Regions from separate parts of the Thermoanaerobacterium sp. CMT5567-10 genome, predicted to be linked through region 3. Evidence: riboswitches for the same ligand, from Rfam matches in the RefSeq annotation. Region 3 holds a riboswitch; each other region holds the start of a gene.
What was found. Region 3 has a riboswitch for cyclic di-AMP ahead of Q2T46_RS07125 (NAD/NADP octopine/nopaline dehydrogenase family protein). Riboswitches for the same ligand answer to the same signal wherever they lie in the genome.

Region 1: linked by a shared signal. The riboswitch ahead of Q2T46_RS04560 (C40 family peptidase) and the one ahead of Q2T46_RS07125 (NAD/NADP octopine/nopaline dehydrogenase family protein) in region 3 are both predicted to bind cyclic di-AMP.
Region 2: linked by a shared signal. The riboswitch ahead of Q2T46_RS14755 (cell wall hydrolase) and the one ahead of Q2T46_RS07125 (NAD/NADP octopine/nopaline dehydrogenase family protein) in region 3 are both predicted to bind cyclic di-AMP.
Region 4: linked by a shared signal. The riboswitch ahead of Q2T46_RS03580 (TrkH family potassium uptake protein) and the one ahead of Q2T46_RS07125 (NAD/NADP octopine/nopaline dehydrogenase family protein) in region 3 are both predicted to bind cyclic di-AMP.

Annotation. Positions count from the first base shown of each region.
Region 1 covers NZ_CP130558.2:872,920-877,791, reverse strand. The annotation lists gene Q2T46_RS04570 (Ku protein) at 1-225, opposite strand, end outside; gene Q2T46_RS04565 (ISLre2 family transposase) at 433-1,917, shown strand; cyclic di-AMP (ydaO/yuaA leader) riboswitch at 2,124-2,241, shown strand; gene Q2T46_RS04560 (C40 family peptidase) at 2,247-2,927, shown strand; gene Q2T46_RS04555 (sigma-70 family RNA polymerase sigma factor) at 3,212-3,778, shown strand; gene Q2T46_RS04550 (PaaI family thioesterase) at 3,804-4,226, shown strand; gene Q2T46_RS04545 (cysteine hydrolase family protein) at 4,318-4,872, shown strand, end outside.
Region 2 covers NZ_CP130558.2:2,887,270-2,892,141, reverse strand. The annotation lists gene Q2T46_RS14770 (hypothetical protein) at 1-66, shown strand, start outside; gene Q2T46_RS14765 (TMEM165/GDT1 family protein) at 293-856, shown strand; gene tnpA (IS200/IS605 family transposase) at 1,007-1,462, opposite strand; gene Q2T46_RS14755 (cell wall hydrolase) at 1,676-2,494, opposite strand; cyclic di-AMP (ydaO/yuaA leader) riboswitch at 2,494-2,621, opposite strand; gene Q2T46_RS14750 (hypothetical protein) at 2,679-2,825, opposite strand; gene Q2T46_RS14745 (cell wall metabolism sensor histidine kinase WalK) at 2,924-4,297, opposite strand; gene Q2T46_RS14740 (response regulator transcription factor) at 4,287-4,872, opposite strand, start outside.
Region 3 covers NZ_CP130558.2:1,357,488-1,362,359, reverse strand. The annotation lists gene Q2T46_RS07140 (hypothetical protein) at 1-265, shown strand, start outside; gene Q2T46_RS07135 (hypothetical protein) at 678-1,409, opposite strand; gene Q2T46_RS07130 (SEC-C metal-binding domain-containing protein) at 1,576-1,755, opposite strand; cyclic di-AMP (ydaO/yuaA leader) riboswitch at 1,934-2,058, shown strand; gene Q2T46_RS07125 (NAD/NADP octopine/nopaline dehydrogenase family protein) at 2,168-3,268, shown strand; gene Q2T46_RS07120 (cobalamin B12-binding domain-containing protein) at 3,265-4,872, shown strand, end outside.
Region 4 covers NZ_CP130558.2:680,610-685,481, reverse strand. The annotation lists gene lon (endopeptidase La) at 1-1,983, shown strand, start outside; gene yihA (ribosome biogenesis GTP-binding protein YihA/YsxC) at 1,973-2,575, shown strand; cyclic di-AMP (ydaO/yuaA leader) riboswitch at 2,707-2,836, shown strand; gene Q2T46_RS03580 (TrkH family potassium uptake protein) at 2,960-4,339, shown strand; gene Q2T46_RS03575 (TrkA family potassium uptake protein) at 4,360-4,872, shown strand, end outside.

The DNA.
Region 1 (4,872 bases), 480 kb from region 3:
ATCGATAATGACAAATTTTCCTGGTTCATATTCATATCCTTTAACTATTTCATCTTCTGATACCTGTCTGTTGCAGACAGGGCAGATTTTTTCGTATTTGATAGGTGATTTGCAGTCTTTATGAAGCTGTCTGAAATGAACTGAATTGTCCTCTGTTGCTGCATAGAGTTTTATAGGTATGCTGACTAAACCAAAGCTTATGGCACCTTTCCACATTGAACGCATGTTTTAACACCTCATTTTTAATAGTTCAATATTATTATGTGCACGTACAATTTTATATTACAGGTAAAATATAGCTTAGTGTATAATTTTAGTAGGCGGTAAAAAATAGAAAAAGGAAGGTATCCAAAAAATACCTTCCATTCGCATGAATCATCCGCTATAATGTTTAAATAGAAAAAACAAAAAAAGCGTTATAGAGGTGATTACATGCTAGATATAAGTTTAAACGAAAATGAAATAAATTTCAAGGATTTAGAAGCGGAAATTTACAAATTAGTTTGCGAAGAAGCTTGTAAAATAATGGCTCAAATCCTCATGAAGATAGATGATATGTTACTAGAAAAAAGGGACAAAAAAGAATATAGATGTAAAGGTAAAAAGCATACAAACATAAAAACAATTATGGGCACTGTTGAATTTGATAAAAGAATTTATGAACATATAAATAGTGAAGGGAAAAAGGAATATGTTTATCTTTTAGATGAGTATTTAAAAATGGATACAATAGGGCATATATCAACAAATCTTATTGAAAAAGTTGTAGAAAATGTAACAGAAATGTCATATAGAGAAGCAGCGAAAAATATAGAATCATTAACAAATCAAAGCATAAGCCATACAACTGCATGGAATATAATACAAAAGGTTGGAGAAAAAATAGCAGAATTAGAAAAACAAGATATAAAACTATTCAAAGAAAACAAATTAAGAGGAGAAAAAGAAACAAAAATATTATTTCAAGAAATGGATGGATTATGGTTATCAATGCAAGGCAAAGACAGACCAAAAGGCAAAAAAAGCAGGGGAAAAAAAGAAATAAAATTAGCAGTAGCATACGACGGATGGGTAAAAAGAAGCCCGGGAAGTAATGAATATATAACACATAATAAAATAGTATGTGCAGGATTTGCAAGCAGCAAAGAATTTAAAGAATTAGTAGATGCAACGATAGCAAAAGAATACAACATAGACGAAATAGAAATAAAGATAATAAATGGAGATGGAGCAAGTTGGATTAAAGAAAGTTTAGGAGAAGAAGGAGTATATTTTCAATTAGATCCATTTCATAAAAGCCAAGCAGTAATAAGGAATATAGAGAACAAAAAAGATGCCTGCAAATTGATGAAAATGCTAGATGAAGGGAAAGCAGAAGAAAGTCTAGAATACATAGCGAAATTAATGATAGAGCAAAAAGATGATGAAAAGCAAATGAAGAAATTAGAAAAACTATATAACTATTTAGTAGCCAATAAGGAAGGGATAAAACCATACCAAAAGAGAGAAGAAATAAAAATACCAGAAGCCCCAGAAGGGATAGAATACAAACATTTAGGAACAATGGAAAACAATATATTTGACACATTGGCGCGCAGAATGAATGCGGGAAAAATGAGTTGGACAGAAAAAGGTGCGAACAATTTAGCAAAGATACTAGCCTTAAAGACAAGCGGAAAACTTAATAGTGTTGTAGAAACATACTTTAATGTTATAATATCAGAAGAAAAATTAGCAGAGATAAAAGAAGAAATAAAATTATCAGCAGCGGATGTAAACAAAAAGCAGAAAAAAGCAAAAACATATCATATGCAAAGAGGCGATATGCCGTTTGAAGGTTGTGCAATGACAAACGGCAGAAAAACAATAAGAGAAATACTCAGATACAAATGTTTAAGTGAATTAAAAGTCATATAAAAGGCGGAATATGAAGATAAGAATGGAGTAAAAATAATTGCACGAAAATTCACAACACATTAAACATTATACGGATAAAATTTGAAGAAAAAAATTTGCCAACAACTACTTGACACAAACAAAATATAGTACCACATTGACTTCGATTGATTTTGCCTGTATAATATTAAGTAATTATTAAAAATATAAATTTTTTATTAAATTTATTAAAAAATATGCCTAATCGAAAGAACGGGGGATAATTTTGGGGTGAATCCGCATTTGCGGTAGGGTTACTCTTTACCGAACCCGTCAACTAACCTCGTAGGCATAAAGAGAGGATGAATGAATTGAATCACAAAAAGTTAGTTGCATCAGTAGTTTTGTCAATAACACTTATGCAAGCACCAAGTGCGTTTGCAATGGAGCTTTTGAAGTACGGTTCAAGAGGACAAGCAGTGGTTAGCTTGCAGCAAACGCTGAATCGACTTGGTTATAGCACAGGTGGTATTGACGGTATTTTCGGCAGCAAGACGAAAAGTGCTGTTATTGCATTACAGAAGAAATTTGGCTTATCTCCTGATGGTATAGTGGGACCAGCGACAGAGGCGGTTTTAAATAGGACAACTGCAAGTGGAGTTTCATCTAGAGGTGCTTATGATCGCACGTCAAACTTGAGCGTAGTTAGCATTGCGGAAAGGTATCTAGGGACACCGTACGTTTACGGTGGTACGACACCTGCTGGCTTTGACTGTTCTGGCTTTGTCCAATACGTATATAAGCAGGCAGGAAAAAGCATCGGCAGGACTACATACGATCAGTATGCTGGTGGAAGGCCTGTAAGCTTATCAGATTTACAGCCTGGTGATATACTGTTTTTCTCTACGTCAGGTAAAGGGCCTACACATGAAGGAATATACATAGGTAATAATCGCTTGATACATATGAGCGATTCTTCAAAAAAGGCAGCATATGATGATTTTAGCGGGTGGTTTAGGACTTACTATATAGGTGCAAGGAGATATTATTAAGAAAGAGTATATTGCTAAAGCGAAAGAACACGTATATGTTAATTAGCCGCAACATATACGTGTTCTTTTTTTTAAAAATTTTTACTTGTAGTAGATTTGCTAAGTCAGAGCAAAATTATTTATATCTTAATATCAATTTTGTAATTTTCACAATAAACTTTTGCAATTCCATATATAGACTTTTCAAAAGTCAAAGTTAGAAAAACGTATGTTCGCATAATATAATTAAAGCACAGTGCAGCACTGAAAAGGACCGGTCCTCACTATTTAGTGAGGTGTAGATAATGATAAGCTATAATGAACTGTGCTTTAAAGCAAAAAATGGTGATGAAAATTCTACTGTGGAAATTTTAAACAAGTTTAATCCTCTTTTGATATCACTTGCTAAAAAATTTCCTTATGATGATTTTAACGATATGCTTCAAGATGGAAGAGAAATTCTGATTACAGCCATAAAGGAGTTTGATGAGAAGAAAGGGAGAGAATTTATAGCATATGCCAGCATGCAGCTTAAATTTCACTTTTTAGGAATGTATAGAAAGAGGAAGCCTAGCCTTTCTTTGAATGCAAAAGCTAATGATGATGACGATGAAATAATAGATTTGTTGGAAAGTGACGGCTTATCACCAGAAGAGGAGTTTTTTAAAGGTATTTCAATGAAAGATTTGAAAGATGCCTTAAATAGCCTGACGGAAAAGCAAAAAAATATAATTTTATTATACTTCTTTAATAGAAAATCATTGGTGGAAATAGCAAAAGAGGTAGGCATAGGATATCAAAGTGCAGTAAAATTAAAAAACCGAGCTATAGAGAGATTAAGATTTGCGATAAAAAATGATATAATTATGTAAAAAGACATGAAAGGATGGTAAAAGTTTGGAAGTAAGGAATAATGGCATAAACGAAGATTTATTCAAAAAAATAATTGAATTAAATAAGAATGCACAATATCATAATCTAATTGGAATGGATATAGTTGAGCTAGATAGTGGCAAAGTTACAATGGAAATTATAATTTCAGAGAAACATTTAAATATTTTTGGGATTGCACATGGAGGAGTGGTGTTTTCACTTATGGATACGGCAATGGGAATTGCAGCAAAGACGATGGGAAGAAATATGGTCACTCTTGAAATGAATATAAACTATATAAAATCTGTTAAGATCGGGGATAAAATTGATGCTTTTGCAAAGATAATTCACTTAGGAAAATCTACTGCTGTTGCTGTATGCGATGCTTACAACCAAGATGGTAAACTTGTAGCGTCAGCAAGGGAGACGTTTTATAGTCTAAATTAAAGGGGCTTTAAGGCTAAAGCCTCTTTTTTTGGTATATAATTTGATATAAAATTAATATATATATTTAACTAAATGGAAGGAGGTTTTTTAAATGAATTTTGATAGTTTTTTGTACAATACAAGACCTTTTTTAAATTATTTGTTTGACTTTTATAGCAACTTGGATGATATGAAGCTTAGTACAGTTATAAATGATTCCGGAAATGCTGACAATGTATCATTGATTGTGGTAGACATGGTAAATGGTTTTTGCAAAAGTGGTGCACTATCAAGTCCCAGAATTGGAGGCATAATAGAACCTATAAAGAATTTGATAAATGCGTCTTACAGAATGGGCATAAAAAATATACTGTTTATAAATGATGCCCATATTAAAGATGCAGCGGAATTTGCCGATTATCCACAGCACTGTGTAAAAGGAACTGATGAAAGCTCTATCGTTGAAGAACTTTTAGAGATAATAAAAGGACAGCCACAGATATATGAGAAAAATTCACTAAATGTGTTTTTTGGTGGAGAATTTGACGATGGGAACTCGTTTTTAAAAAAGATAATCAGCATGCTTAAAGAAGGAAAGTCTACTTTTATCATCGTTGGAAATTGCACCGATTTATGTGTATATCAGACAGCAATTTCTATAAAGATG
Region 2 (4,872 bases), 1.5 Mb from region 3:
ATTTACGGAGGCATAATAAAATTAATAAATATGAAAAAATTTAGAAAAGGAAACAAAATGCATTGACATAATTTTTTGACTTATTATATAATGGAGTAGATGTCTTCTAAAAATATTATATAATCTATCTATGTAAAGGGGAGTAGTTCACATATATAAATATGTGGCAAAGTCAACATGCTGGTTTTAACCTGGCTTTGCCTTAAAGAATGAGACCTTTATGTAATATGTTGTACATATTATGTAATAGGTTTTATTTTTTTGGCATACTAATTACAAGGAGGCAGATTGGATGAATGCTTTAATATCGTCTTTTATTCTCGTCTTTGCATCTGAAATGGGTGATAAATCACAGTTTATGGCTATGGCATTTGCCACATTCATTAAAGCCAGAACTGTCTTAATTAGCATATTGATTGCTGCCCTTTTAAATATGGGTATTGCAGTTTTGTTTGGCTCATTTATAACAGAGTACATACCAATAAAATATGTCAAGCTGTTGGCTGCCATATCTTTTTTAATTTTTGGCTTAATGACGTTAAAAAATGGCCACATGGAACACGAAAAAATCAGAAAATCTAAATACGGTCCAGCTTTCACGATTATAAGTACATATTTTATTTCTGAATTTGGAGATAAAACACAACTATCAACATTGGCACTTACTGCTACATACAAAAGTCCAATATTTGTCCTATTAGGCGCTACTGCAGGAATTTTTATGGCTGACGTCATTGGAATTATATTGGGTGTATATTTAGGTAAGAAATTGCCAACAAAACTTTTACATTACATATCAGCGTTCATTTTTATAATATTTGGCTTTATCACTTTGTACGAAGCAAAAACTCTATAGCAATCATGACCACCCGTAAAACGGGTGGTTTGCTCTGAGGCTATAAGCCTCTATTACTAGCCAGCGTCTAAAGGCGCTGGCTTTCACTTTGTTCAAGCCACCATGCATTTGCCACTTTTGCCGCCCCTAAAGGGACAAATGTACTACGGGCTACCCCTTAAAGGGGTTCTCATATTCTTTTACACTCAATTTGTCCAACATAATATCTCGCTTTTCTTGTTCCTGGATGTATTTTTTTATTGTTGCCTCATTTAGTCCTACAGTGCTTACATAATATCCTTCCGCCCAAAAATGCCTATTGCCAAATTTATACTTTAGATTTGCATGTCTGTCAAATATCATCAATGCACTCTTCCCTTTCAAGTATCCCATAAAGCTAGACACACTAATTTTTGGTGGTATGCTCACCAACATGTGTACATGATCCGGCATTAGATGTCCTTCTATTATTTCTACTCCTTTGTATTTACATAGTTCTTTTAATATATCCCTTATACTTTCTTTGTATTGATTATATATTATTTTTCGTCTATACTTAGGAGTGAACACAACGTGGTATTTGCACATCCATTTTGTGCGTGCCATTTCATCTCGTTTATTAGCCATTAAATCACCTTTCCTTTTGTTATATATAGTAGCTTGAACAACTCTATTATAACGGAAAGGTGATTTTTTGTATAACTTCTGTCGCGCACCCGCATAGCGGGTGGTTTTTTGTTTCGCTCGCTTTGCGAGCTCAACAGGCTAAAGCCCATAAAGTAAAATGGATACCTTTCGGTATCCATTTTACTCCTCTTAGCCTCTCATTAGCAATCATTTTTATCTTGCATAAGAAAATACCATATTGCCTACTCTTAATGCAATTGGCAATGACCAAAGCCACTGATTAGTATTACTGTTGTCAAAGTAATAAAGTGCACCGTTTGTAGGATCTACGCCGTTTAAGGCATCCCTTGCAGCACTTATTGAGTCTGGTGTCGCAGGTACATTTATCAAGCCATTTTCAACAGGCGTAAATTGATAGTAACCATTGCTATCGACTTGGTATATTACACCTTTTATGGAGTTAGGAAATATACCGCTTTTTACCCTATTTACTATCACGGCACCGACTGCAACTTTAGCCTGATATGGTTCACCACCAGCTTCCGCATTTATAAGCCTTGCCAGAAGGTCCAAATCATCATTTGTGTATGAAATCACACCTCTTTGTACAGAACCTCTGTTTACACTTACATCACTTCTTATACTTGAAGAAGTTGATGGTGTACCAGATGATGGAATCACAAAAACTTGCCCTGGATATATCATATCGCCTGTTAAACCATTCACGGATTTTAAAGCATCGACAGTAGTACCATATTTCATAGCAATTAAGTATAAGCTGTCGCCTTTTTGAACCGTATATGTGTTATCACTGCCAGGTACAACTAATACTTGCCCTGGATATATGACTGTATCATATAAATTGTTCAGCTTCATTATTTGATTGTATGTTGTCCCATAATTTAAGCCTATTTTATATAGGCTATCACCAGGCTTGACAGTATATGTTGCCGCAAATGCAGTCTGAGAAAATAAAAGAGCTGCTGCTAATGATGCAATGAGAGGCTTTACCTTAATACATTTTTTAAACATAAATATCCCCCTTTTGCCTCCGAGGTTAGTTGACGGGTTCGGGCAAAGGGCTGCCCTACCACTCAGTGGATTCACCCCAAAAAAAGATCCCCCGTACCCCTTTTCGGGGATTCGGCATATTTTACTTTAATTATAAGGGGAATACGTCCATGTGTCCATATTAAACTGATGGGAATATAGGCAATTAGTGGCATTCACTGTAGCCACAAAAAGGGCAGTAAATACATCCACTCTCAGGAACTAGCTGTGCTCCACAGTCAGGGCATGTGTGTTTTTTTGATGAGCTTTTTACATCGATCTCTTTATCTGGCATTGTTTCTTTTTTCAACATTTTATACCCTCCAATATATAGTTTATTATTTACATTTATTATACCATATATTGTGGTATATGTCACTATAAAACATTAAGACAAAAAACAATCCCCAATCATTGATAATTAGGGATTGTAATTTTAAATTCTGATCCTTTATTTAACTGGCTATTCACATCTATCTTTCCACCATGCAACTCAACAATAAGTTTCGCAATAGATAGCCCAAGTCCCATTCCGCCAGTTTCTTTGCTTCTAGCCTTGTCAACCCTGTAAAACCTGTCGAATATATAAGGAATATCCTCTTGAGGTATACCAATACCATCATCTTTTATTATTATGGCTACATTTTTATCTACCTCTTCCACCGAAATTTTTATATTGCCGTCTACATCTGTATATTTTAATGCATTGTCAAGAATTATTCTTAGAAGCTCTTTTATAAGATACCTGTCTGCATTTACTTCTAAATTTCTTTTGCAAAATACTTCTATGTTTTTCTCACCGTACACTATTCTTGCATCTTTAACCAATTCTTCTATTAATTCATATATATTGAATTTTTTTTTGTTAACCTCCAGCGCTTTATTATCTCCTCTTGCCAACATTAAAAGCTTTTCGATCAATATTTCCATATCCTGCTCTTCTTTTTTTAGAGCGCTTATAGATTCTTCTAAAACATCTTTATTGTCCTTTCCCCACCTATCTATAAGCTCTATATAGCCTTTTAAAACAGACAATGGCGTTCTAAGCTCATGGGATACATTAGATATAAATGCATTCTGTCTTTTAAAATAGTCTTCCAACCTGTCTAACATATTATTAAATGTCATAGCAAGCTTTGATAGCTCGTCGTTGTTTCCATTAACATTCAATCTCTTGTTAAGCTTCTTTTCATCGATAGTGTGAACTTCCCTGACCATGTAATCAACAGGTTTTAGTGCCCTACCCGTTATAAAATACCCGGCAAAAAAAGACACCAAAACTCCGATGGCATCTGATATAGCCATCAACAAAAATAACAGTTTCAAAAAAAAGTACTGGCTCTTTAAATTTTCAGCCACTTGAACATATAGCACACTGCCACCTTCAACGTATTTTCTATTAAGATATACAATGTGCGTTTCATCTCTTTCTATTTTCGTAAGGCTATTTAAATTTTTATCATATGGAATATCAATCATATGTGATGACGATCTGTACACAATATTCCCATGCATATCCGTAATTTTAAAATACATGTTTTCGCCAGTCGATGATGCAAATAACAAATCTTTATCAATATTTCCTACAACCCCATCAATCTCTTTTAATTTTTCCATTATCATATCCGATTGATTTTGTATATCGCTAAAAGCCTGATATATAAGGTAGTATTTAAGACCGTACAAAACAGACGCATTTAACACTATCAGTATAAAAGAAAATATAATCGCATAAAGCAATGCAATTCTCAATTTTATCGATAATCTAAAATTTCTAATTCTCATTTTTTTCTTTCCTTAGAGAGTATCCCACACCTCTGATTGTTTGTATTAACTTATTGCTAAACGGCTCGTCTATTTTACTTCGCAAATATCTTATGTATACATCTACGATGTTTGTCTCACCAATATAATTGTATCCCCATACATTTTCTAATATATTTTCACGCGTTAATACTATTTCAGCATTTATAATAAGATATTTAAGAAGATCAAACTCTTTTTTGGTAAGTTCTATTTTTTGTCCATCTCTTAAAACTTCATATGTAGACAAATCCATCGTTATTCCATCATAGCTTATTTTTTTAGTATTTGCTTTGATATTTCTTCTAAGAGCATTTCTGATCCTTGCCATCAGCTCTTCAATCGAGAAAGGCTTCGTCAGATAGTCATCCGCACCAATGTCAAGCCCCATTACCTTGTCTTTTATTTCATCTTTAGCGCTTAAAATTATGACAGGAATCGATGATTTCTTTCGTATTTCCTTTAAAACTGAGAAGCCATCCATACCAGGGAGCATCAAATCTAAAATAATCAAATCGTAATTCCCATCTAAAGCTCTTCTTAAGCCCTCATTGCCG
Region 3 (4,872 bases):
TTTTCAATTAATTTATGAGCCTTGTCCGTGCTGGAAAAAAGGTGATAAACGTATAATCAATTTTAACAAAAGTCCTCATTATCAGAAGGGTTCTTTTAAAGAGTTTATTAAACATATTAAAAGTATTGATTTTGACGAGCAATGTGTTTTAATTGCAGATAAGAACTGGAATAATAATTCTGGGTATGATGATAATAATGCTTTAAATAGAATAATTGAGGATATAGAAACAGAGGGATTTAAAGTGGTAGTTGTTCAATTTTAAAAGAAAGCTTGCATAATTTCTTCTGTTTTTTATCTTTATATATTGTTTGCTGTATAAGTTTAGGAATACGGTAATAATTATCGTATATGATTGATGCTGGACAAATTACCTAACTAGGGGCATCAAACCGTGAGCGAAATAATATAACGTTATTATAAGAAAATTTCCATAAAGACAGAAAAAGATTCTTGATGCAGATATGAGTAGAGTATGTTCATAATTATGAATGATACGCCTCTACTACCATAAATATGTACAAATTTTTTGTGTTCAGCTATATTGCGATAAATTGATTAAGTAGTTTTAGCGAATTATAACGAAATAATTATTAATTGGAATAAAAACACATTGCATAGTTTGCCGATGTGTTTTTATATTTATGCTTTCATTTGTGCATTTAATGAATACAATGCTAAAATTTTATATCTATGTTGGCCAGAATATTACTGCTTATTTTACTCATTGTATTTTTTAAATCACCATAAATTTTTTCAAATATCTCCACTATTTGTTCTAAACCATTTTTCTTTAAGTAAACTATGTATTCATCTAAGATTTCATCCGAAGTTAAGTCTTGTAATTTTACTTCTTTGTCTATGCCCTCCACTTTTGCAGGTAAATTATTCAAAGTTCTTAAAATATTCACTTTTATTATTTGTTCAAATATTTTCATATTCCAATGATTAGTAGGCATACCTAAAAGTGTTAAAACATTCTCAAAAGATATTTTTACTTTTTCGTCATTTGCACTTTCAAATTTTGATTCTAAACTTATGAGGATAGTCTTTAAAGCTTTTTCAAAAATGATTAGCTCATTATAAAGCAAATCTTGTAATACATCGTCAAATAATAAATCAGAGAATTCATTAAGTGCCTTAAAGTCAAATAAAAATGACGATAAAATTCTATGATATAATTTAAGCAAAAACAGATATACTATATAAAAGGGAATATCTATATGCTCATTTAAAACATAATCTAAATCACCTGTAATAGCATCAAACATTTTACTGCTTAGATATTCATTAAATGATGGATATTTCGAAGCTATATCAAAGATTTTATCCATAGTCTTATTACTATTTATAGCGTGTATTTCTTCCAAGGCTTTGGCTATTTCAATCATGGTGGCTCCTGTTACCATTTTTACTAATGTGTTATATTCGTCTAATATAGATACCCTTATTAAAAGAAAAAGATCCTTTATTTATTTTTCTAAAAAATCAAAATTTTGCAACTCAAAAGCAATATTCAAAAAAATATCTTCTACTAAATTTTCTTCTACAATCTGTTTTAAAAGATTATCTACGTCATAGTATACTTACGATTTTAATAAACTCAACATCATCCGAAAAAAGATTAACTTCATTAGACAAGGAATTTGTCAATTTTTTTTTTATTTCTTCTATATTATTCATACAACACTTTTTATATTTTTTCCCGCTCCCACAGATGCAATAATCATTTCTGCTAATGTCAAATATTTTCATGCTTTAATATCCTCCCATTTTTTAGACTAGTTTAATTTTAAACAAATAACTTATAAATTTCAATTCCTCTTTTTAAAAAGTTGCATATTTATAGACACAGTTTGGTTACAAAATTTACATCTTTTTAATATATTTGCAAATATGATTTTAATATGGTATAATTTAATTAATTTAATAATATGCTATAACGCTGAATTCGTATGAAGCGGGGAAACCAATTTTGGGGTGAATCCATTTTATATGGAAGGGTTATCTTTCGACCCTAACCCGTCAGCTAACCTCGTAAGCGTTGAAAGAGGAGGAAATAGCATGGATAGATTCGGTTTTACTGCCTTCTATTAGTAAACCGGGTTTCAGCTGTAGATTTTCTCTATGGCTTTTTTAATACCCAAAAATAGAAGGAGGTTTTTAAATGAGATTACCTATATTTTCTGTCATTGGAGCCGGCAACAGCGGTCAGGCGATGGCAGCACACCTTTCGCTAATGGGGTTTACAGTTAATCTCTACAATAGAACTCGTGAGAAATTGATTCATATCTTGAATAATGGTGGTATATATCTTGAAGGAGCTGTTAGAGGGTTTGCTAGACTCAATATGATTACTGATAATATGGAAGATGCAATAAAAGATGCAGATATAATTATGGTAACTATTCCAGCATCGGGACACAGCGATATAGCTTATGAAATGCTTCCACATTTAAAAAATGGGCAAATAATAGTTTTAAATCCTGGAAGGACCTTTGGGGCAATTGAGTTTTACAATATCGTCAAAACAAGAAGAGATTTAGATGTGGTAATATCTGAGACAGATACATTTATATATGCCTGTAGATCGAATGATGGCATAGCGAAAATTTTTAGAATAAAACATGTCGTATCATTAGCATCTATACCATCGTGGAAGACAAATTATGTAGTTGATTTGCTGAAATTGGCTTATTCACAGGTGGTTCCAGCCGAAAATGTTTTAGAGACAAGTTTAAATAATATAGGTTCTATTTTTCATCCGGCACCTACCCTTTTAAATTCTGCACGAATAGAGACTACAGAGGGAAGTTTTCAATATTATTTAGAAGGAATATCTCCATCAGTCGCAAAGATATTGGAAAGAATGGATAGAGAAAGAGTTGCAGTCGCACATGCATTAGGTGTAAATGCTGTTACAGCATTAGATTGGCTAAAAGATACGTATGGTGTTACTTCAGATAATTTATATGATGCAATTCAAAATACAGATGCATATAAAGGATTACTAGCACCAAAGACACTAGACTGCAGATATATTTTTGAAGATGTTCCTATGAGCTTAGTCCCAATTTCTTCAATTGGAAAGCAGTTGGGGATTTCGACACATACTATCGACTCTATAATTCATTTGGCATCATGTATGCATGAAAAAAATTACTGGAAGATGGGACGGACGGCTGTAAAGCTAGGATTGGATGGCAAAAGTGCAGCAGAAATAAAAGAAATAGTAGAAGGCGTAAAGGAGGAGAGTACTGTCGCATGAAAAGATTAATTATAGCTGCTTCAATTGAGAATGATGTTCATGTTGCTGGTGTCTATAAGTTTTTAAAGATTGCAGAGAGTGAAGGATTTGATATTCAGTTTTTAGGTCCTGCAACACCAATTGATAAACTTATAGAAAGCATACGGGTGAGAAAACCTGACATAGTTGGAATAAGCTATAGACTGACTCCTGATTCACTTAAATCCATTTTAGATGTTCTTAAAAATAGGATAAAAGAATACAATCTTAATGGCATTAGATGGATATTTGGTGGCACGGAACCAAATTGCATAGTTGCCAAAGAATCGGGCATTTTTGAGGAAGTCTTTGATGGCACTTCAGGTGATGAATTTACAATTTCGTATTTGAGAGGACAAAAAGTTGCATCAAATAAAATTGAGTATGAGCAGGATATACTTGAGAGGATAGAAAGAAACTATCCTTATCCTGTAATAAGACATCACTTTGGATTGCCTTCGTATACGGACACACTTGAAGGGATAAAAAGGATTGCGGAAGAAAAAGTTCTCGATGTAATATCGATAGCGCCTGATCAAAATACACAAGAACATTTTTTCGATAAAAAGTACAATAAAGCACTTGATGGTGCAGGTGGAGTACCTATAAGGACTGAAGAAGAATTTAAAAAACTTTATGATGAGTCAAGGCGTGGAAATTATCCGCTGCTTAGATGTTACAGTGGAACGAATGATGTTTTTAAAATGGCAAAAATGTTAAAAGACACGATAAATAATGCATGGGCAGCTATACCACTTTGCTGGTACAATGTATTAGATGGCAGAGGGCCTAGACAGGTGGAAGAATCTATAAGAGAGAACCAAAAGCTGATGAAGTGGCATGCTGATAGAAATATACCTGTGGAAGTCAATGAGGCACATCACTGGGGGCTTAGAGATGCACATGATGCTATATATGTTGCGGCAAGCTATCTTGCAGCGTACAATGCTAAGAAAATGGGTGTAAAGACGTATATAGCGCAGTTTATGTTTAATGTGCCGCCAGCTACATCCCCAAAAATGGATCTTGCAAAGATGTTGGCATCTATAGAGCTTGTTGAAAGCCTTCAGGATGATAACTTTAGAGTGCTGAGACAGGCGAGGGCGGGGCTTGCAAGCATGCCGCATGATCTTTTTGAGGCGAAAGGGCAGCTTGCTTCAAGCGCATATCTTTCAATGGCTATAAAACCTCATATATATCATGTTGTAGGTTTTTGTGAAGCACATCATGCTGCAACGCCAGACGATATAATAGAAAGTGTGAAGATTGTAAAAGCAGTGATAAACAATACTTTGTATGGCATGGTGGATTTTACTAAAGATTTAGATGTTTTAAAGAGGAAAGAGGAACTTGTAAATGATGCGATGGTAATAATCAATGCTATAAAGGAACTTAATACATTGTGCAGCGATCCGCTGTCAGATCCACATACATTATCATTAGCGATAAAATTAGGCATATTGGATGCTCCGCATCTTAAAGGAAATAAAAGTGCAAGTGGCATGCTTACCACAAAGGTTATAAATGGTGCATGTTATGCCTATGACTATGAAAACAACAAGATTATTAAAGAAGAAGAAAGGATA
Region 4 (4,872 bases), 680 kb from region 3:
GAGATAGAAAAAGACAGCGAATTGGAAGCCTTAATGAGAAGCGTAACGTCAGCTTTTGAGGAGTATATAAGTATTTCATCAAAAATACCATTAGACAGTATTTACAGTGTTGTATCTATAGAAGAGCCGGGAAGGCTTGCTGACGTTATAACAGAACATTTAAGCTTAAATCAAAGCCAAAATCAAGAGCTTTTAGAGTGCTTTGACACGAAGGAAAGACTGGAGAAGCTATTAGGGTTTATATTGAAAGAGCTTGATATACTTGAAATAGAGAAAAAAATAAATATGCGGGTCCACAAGCAGATAGACAAAAGCCAGAGGGAGTATTATTTGAGAGAGCAATTGAAAGCTATTAAAGCCGAACTTGGAGAATCTGATGAAATAGATCAGGAAATAGATGAATATGAAGAAAAAATCGAGTCAAAAGATTTGCCTGATTATGTTAAAGAAAAAGCTAGAGAAGAGTTGAGAAGATTAAGCAGGATGGGACTAGGTTCTGCAGAAGGATCCGTTGTTAGGACGTACATAGATTGGCTTTTGGACCTTCCGTGGAATGAAGAGACTAAAGATGTGCTGGATATAAAAAGAGCAGAAAAAATATTGAATGAAGATCATTACGGATTAAAGAAAGTAAAAGAGAGGATTTTAGAGTTTTTGGCTGTAAGAAGCTATCATGAAAAGATGAAAAGTCCGATTCTATGCCTTGTAGGTCCTCCTGGCGTCGGAAAGACATCCCTTGGAAAATCTATCGCAAGGGCAATGAATAGAAAATTTGTAAGGTTGTCACTAGGTGGAGTTAGAGATGAAGCTGAGATAAGAGGACATAGAAGGACATATGTAGGGGCAATACCAGGTGGCATAATTAATTCATTGAAGATTGCAGGTTCCAAAAATCCAGTTTTTCTTTTAGATGAGATAGACAAGATGAGCTCTGACTTCAGAGGCGATCCAGCATCAGCAATGCTGGAAGTTTTGGATCCAGAGCAAAACTCTACATACAGAGACCATTACATTGATTTGCCATTTGATTTATCAAAGGTGCTTTTTATAACAACTGCTAATACATTAGACACGATACCAGCTCCGCTTCTTGACAGAATGGAAGTCATATATATATCTGGGTATACGGAGGAAGAAAAATTGCAAATAGCAAAAGAACATTTGGTTCCCAAAATATTAAAAGAACATGGTGTAACAAATGATGTTATAAAAATACAAGATTCAGCTATAATCGGCATAATATCAGAGTACACAAGGGAAGCTGGCGTAAGGGCGTTAGAGCAGAATATAGCAAAAGTAGTAAGAAAGTCTATCAAAACTATAGTGGAAGATAAAGCTAATTCAATAAAAGTCGGAAAGCAAAATCTACAAAAATACCTTGGGAAGCCATTATTTAGAGTCGATAAAGCAAATCTGCAAGACAAAGTAGGTATGGTTACTGGCCTTGCATGGACTAGAGTTGGCGGTGATACACTTACGGTTGAAGCAACTACAATGCCTGGAACAGGAAAACTTACGCTTACAGGGCAGTTGGGAGATGTCATGAAAGAATCTGCACAAGCAGGTTTCAGCTATATAAGGGCAAATGCTGATTTGCTTGGAATAGATGAGGATTTTTATAAGGATCTGGACATACACATACATGTGCCAGAAGGTGCAATACCAAAAGACGGACCGTCTGCAGGCATTACAATGGTCACAGCAATGGTTTCAGCTATCAAAAGGGTACCGGTAAGAGGCGATATAGCCATGACAGGTGAAATCACACTGACCGGTAAAGTATTGCCTATTGGAGGCTTAAAGGAAAAAGTTTTAGCTGCCCATAGGGCTGGTATACTAAAGATAATTGCACCAGCAGATAATAAAAGAGATTTAGACGAGATACCGCAAAGTGTTAAAAGAAAGATGGAATTTAAGTTCGTTTCAAATATCGATGAAGTCTTAAAAATATCGTTAGTAGGTGAGAACTCATATGAAGATTAAATCAATAGAGCTTAAGGTTTCTGCGTATAATAAAAGTCAATATCCAGATGACGGGCTAATGCAAATTGCTGTAATAGGCAGGTCGAATGTAGGCAAATCATCTTTTATAAATACCATAGTTAACAGAAAAAATTTCGCAAGAGTTAGCCAGAAGCCGGGAAAGACGCAAGGTATTAATTTTTACCTTGTAAATAATTCATTTTACTTAGTTGATCTTCCTGGCTATGGCTATGCTGAAGTTTCAAAAGAGATGAAAAAACAGTGGTCAATAAATATTGAGACTTACTTAAATGTTTCAGAATATCTCCAAGGTGCAATAATGCTTGTAGACATCAGGCATAGGCCTACAGATGATGATGTCCTAATGGTGAATTATTTAAAACAGAGAAATTTAAATTATGTTGTTGTTGCTACAAAATCGGATAAGCTGAATAGGCAGGAAATTCAAAGGTCCCTGAATGTCATATCCGAGACACTTGAAGTCGACAAAGATAAAATTGTACCTTTTTCATCTTTGAAGAAAACTGGTGTAGATGATGTCTACACCTGTTTAGATTTTATTCTTGAGAACAACAAAAAATTCGAAGATTAACGACGATAATGGAGAATTATTAAATGTATTCGTTAAATATCAGTTAATTTGATTAAAAATGAAAATATATGGTGTTTGATTGACATTTGCTATTGAAAAGTATCAGTTGTATAATGGTTTTATAGTTATCGTAATAAAATAAGCCTAATTCCAATGGAAACGGGGGACCCAATAACTGGGGCGAAATTCGAAAGAATAGGGTTAAGCTTTCTTAGATCCTAGCCCGTCAGCTAACCCCGTAGGCTTTTAAGGAGAAGTTAAAAAACTTGAGGACTTCAGGTTTTTTTATATTTTTGGGGAAATTACGCTGTAAAAAAAGATGAGACATGATTAATATACGTTGTTTCTACTATTATGATGAAATCATAGATATTTATATTTGATATTATTTTTGGAGATGAAGAAATGACTGTAAGGCAAAAAGTGCAGCATATTTTAAACAGTATAACGCCGATACAGGTGCTTGCTTTAGGTTTTGCTACAGTGATATTGATAGGAACATTTATTCTTATGCTTCCAATATCATCGAGTACAAACACTGAGACAGATTTTACGACAGCTTTATTTACTGCAACATCTGCTACATGTGTTACGGGTTTAGTAGTAGTTGACACAGGGACATATTGGTCTAGATTTGGCCAGACAGTTATTATGATTCTAATACAAATTGGCGGACTGGGGTTTATGTCATTTGCAACTCTTTTATTTATGGTAATGGGCAAAAAAATAACTTTTAAAGAAAGACTTGTTATGCAGGAAGCTATGAATGCTCTTACACTGCAGGGGATAGTTAGGCTTATTAGGTATGCACTTATAAGCACATTTGTAATTGAAGGTATTGGAGCAGTATTATTATCATTTAAGTTTATCCCTCAGTTTGGCTTTTGGGAGGGACTTTTTAGAGGAATATTTCATGCAGTATCTGCTTATAATAATGCCGGATTTGATGTCTTTGGCAATTTTAAGAGCTTAATACAGTACACTGAAAGTTTTTCTGTAAATTTTGTGATAATGACATTAATCGTTTTTGGTGGGTTGGGATTTACAGTTCAATATGATATTATCAACAAACGGCAATTTAAAAAATTTTCTCTTCACTCAAAAATTGTAATCATAACAACATCAATTTTAATCGTGGTTGGTGCTTTAATGTTTTTCTTATTAGAACATGACAATCCTGAAACAATGAAATACCTTTCTTTTAAAGGCAAGGTGCTGTCATCATTGTTTGCAGCTATAACGCCTAGGACTGCTGGATTTAACACGCTTGATATTGCAAAGATGACAGATGCTTCAAATTTCTTTACAATCATATTGATGTTTATAGGTGCATCACCTGGATCTACAGGAGGCGGTATTAAAACATCAACATTTGCAGTTATCGTAATGACTCTGTTTTCAGTAGTAAAAGGCAGAGAAGATACCGAAGTATTATCTAAAAGGATTCCAAAAGACGAAGTTTATAGAGCGTTTTCAGTAATTTGTATAGGTATATTTATAATTATTTTTGATGTTTTACTTTTATCTGTATTTGAGAAAGCAGACTTCTTATCAATTTTTTACGAAGTTGTATCAGCATTTGGTACTGTAGGCCTTACGATGGGGTTGACACCCCACTTAGACATAGTTGGAAGAATGGTAATAATATTGACAATGTATGCAGGGAGAGTTGGACCATTGACAGTAATATACGCACTTATGCGAAGACATGCAAATTCAAATGCAGCAATAAAATATCCCGAAGACAATGTATTAATTGGTTAGGAGGTTATATATTATATATCATGAGTGGAAAACAATTTGTAGTAATAGGTTTAGGAAGGTTTGGATCAAGTGTTGCAACGACATTATATTCACTAGGTTGTGATGTGTTGGCGATAGACAGTTCAGAAGAAAGAGTCCAGAGGATATCAGACAGTGTGACTAGAGCAGTGCAGGCTGATGCAACAGATGAAAAAGTACTAAGATCTTTAGGTGTAAGGAATTTTGATGTTGCAATAATAGGTACTGGAACAGATATACAAACAAGCCTTATGGTTACGCTTATGGTAAAAGAACTTGGTGTAAAAACAGTTGTAGCGAAGGCCTTAAATGAACTTCATGCAAAAGTATTGCTGAAAATCGGAGCAGATAGGGTCATATTTCCAGAAAAAGAAGCAGGGATAAAATTGGCTCATAGTCTTACATCGTCAAATATACTTGATTTTATAGAGCTTTCACCTGAGTACAATATTGTTGAAATAATGGCTCTTAGAGATTGGATAGGCAAATCTTTAAATGAATTGAAACTAAGACAA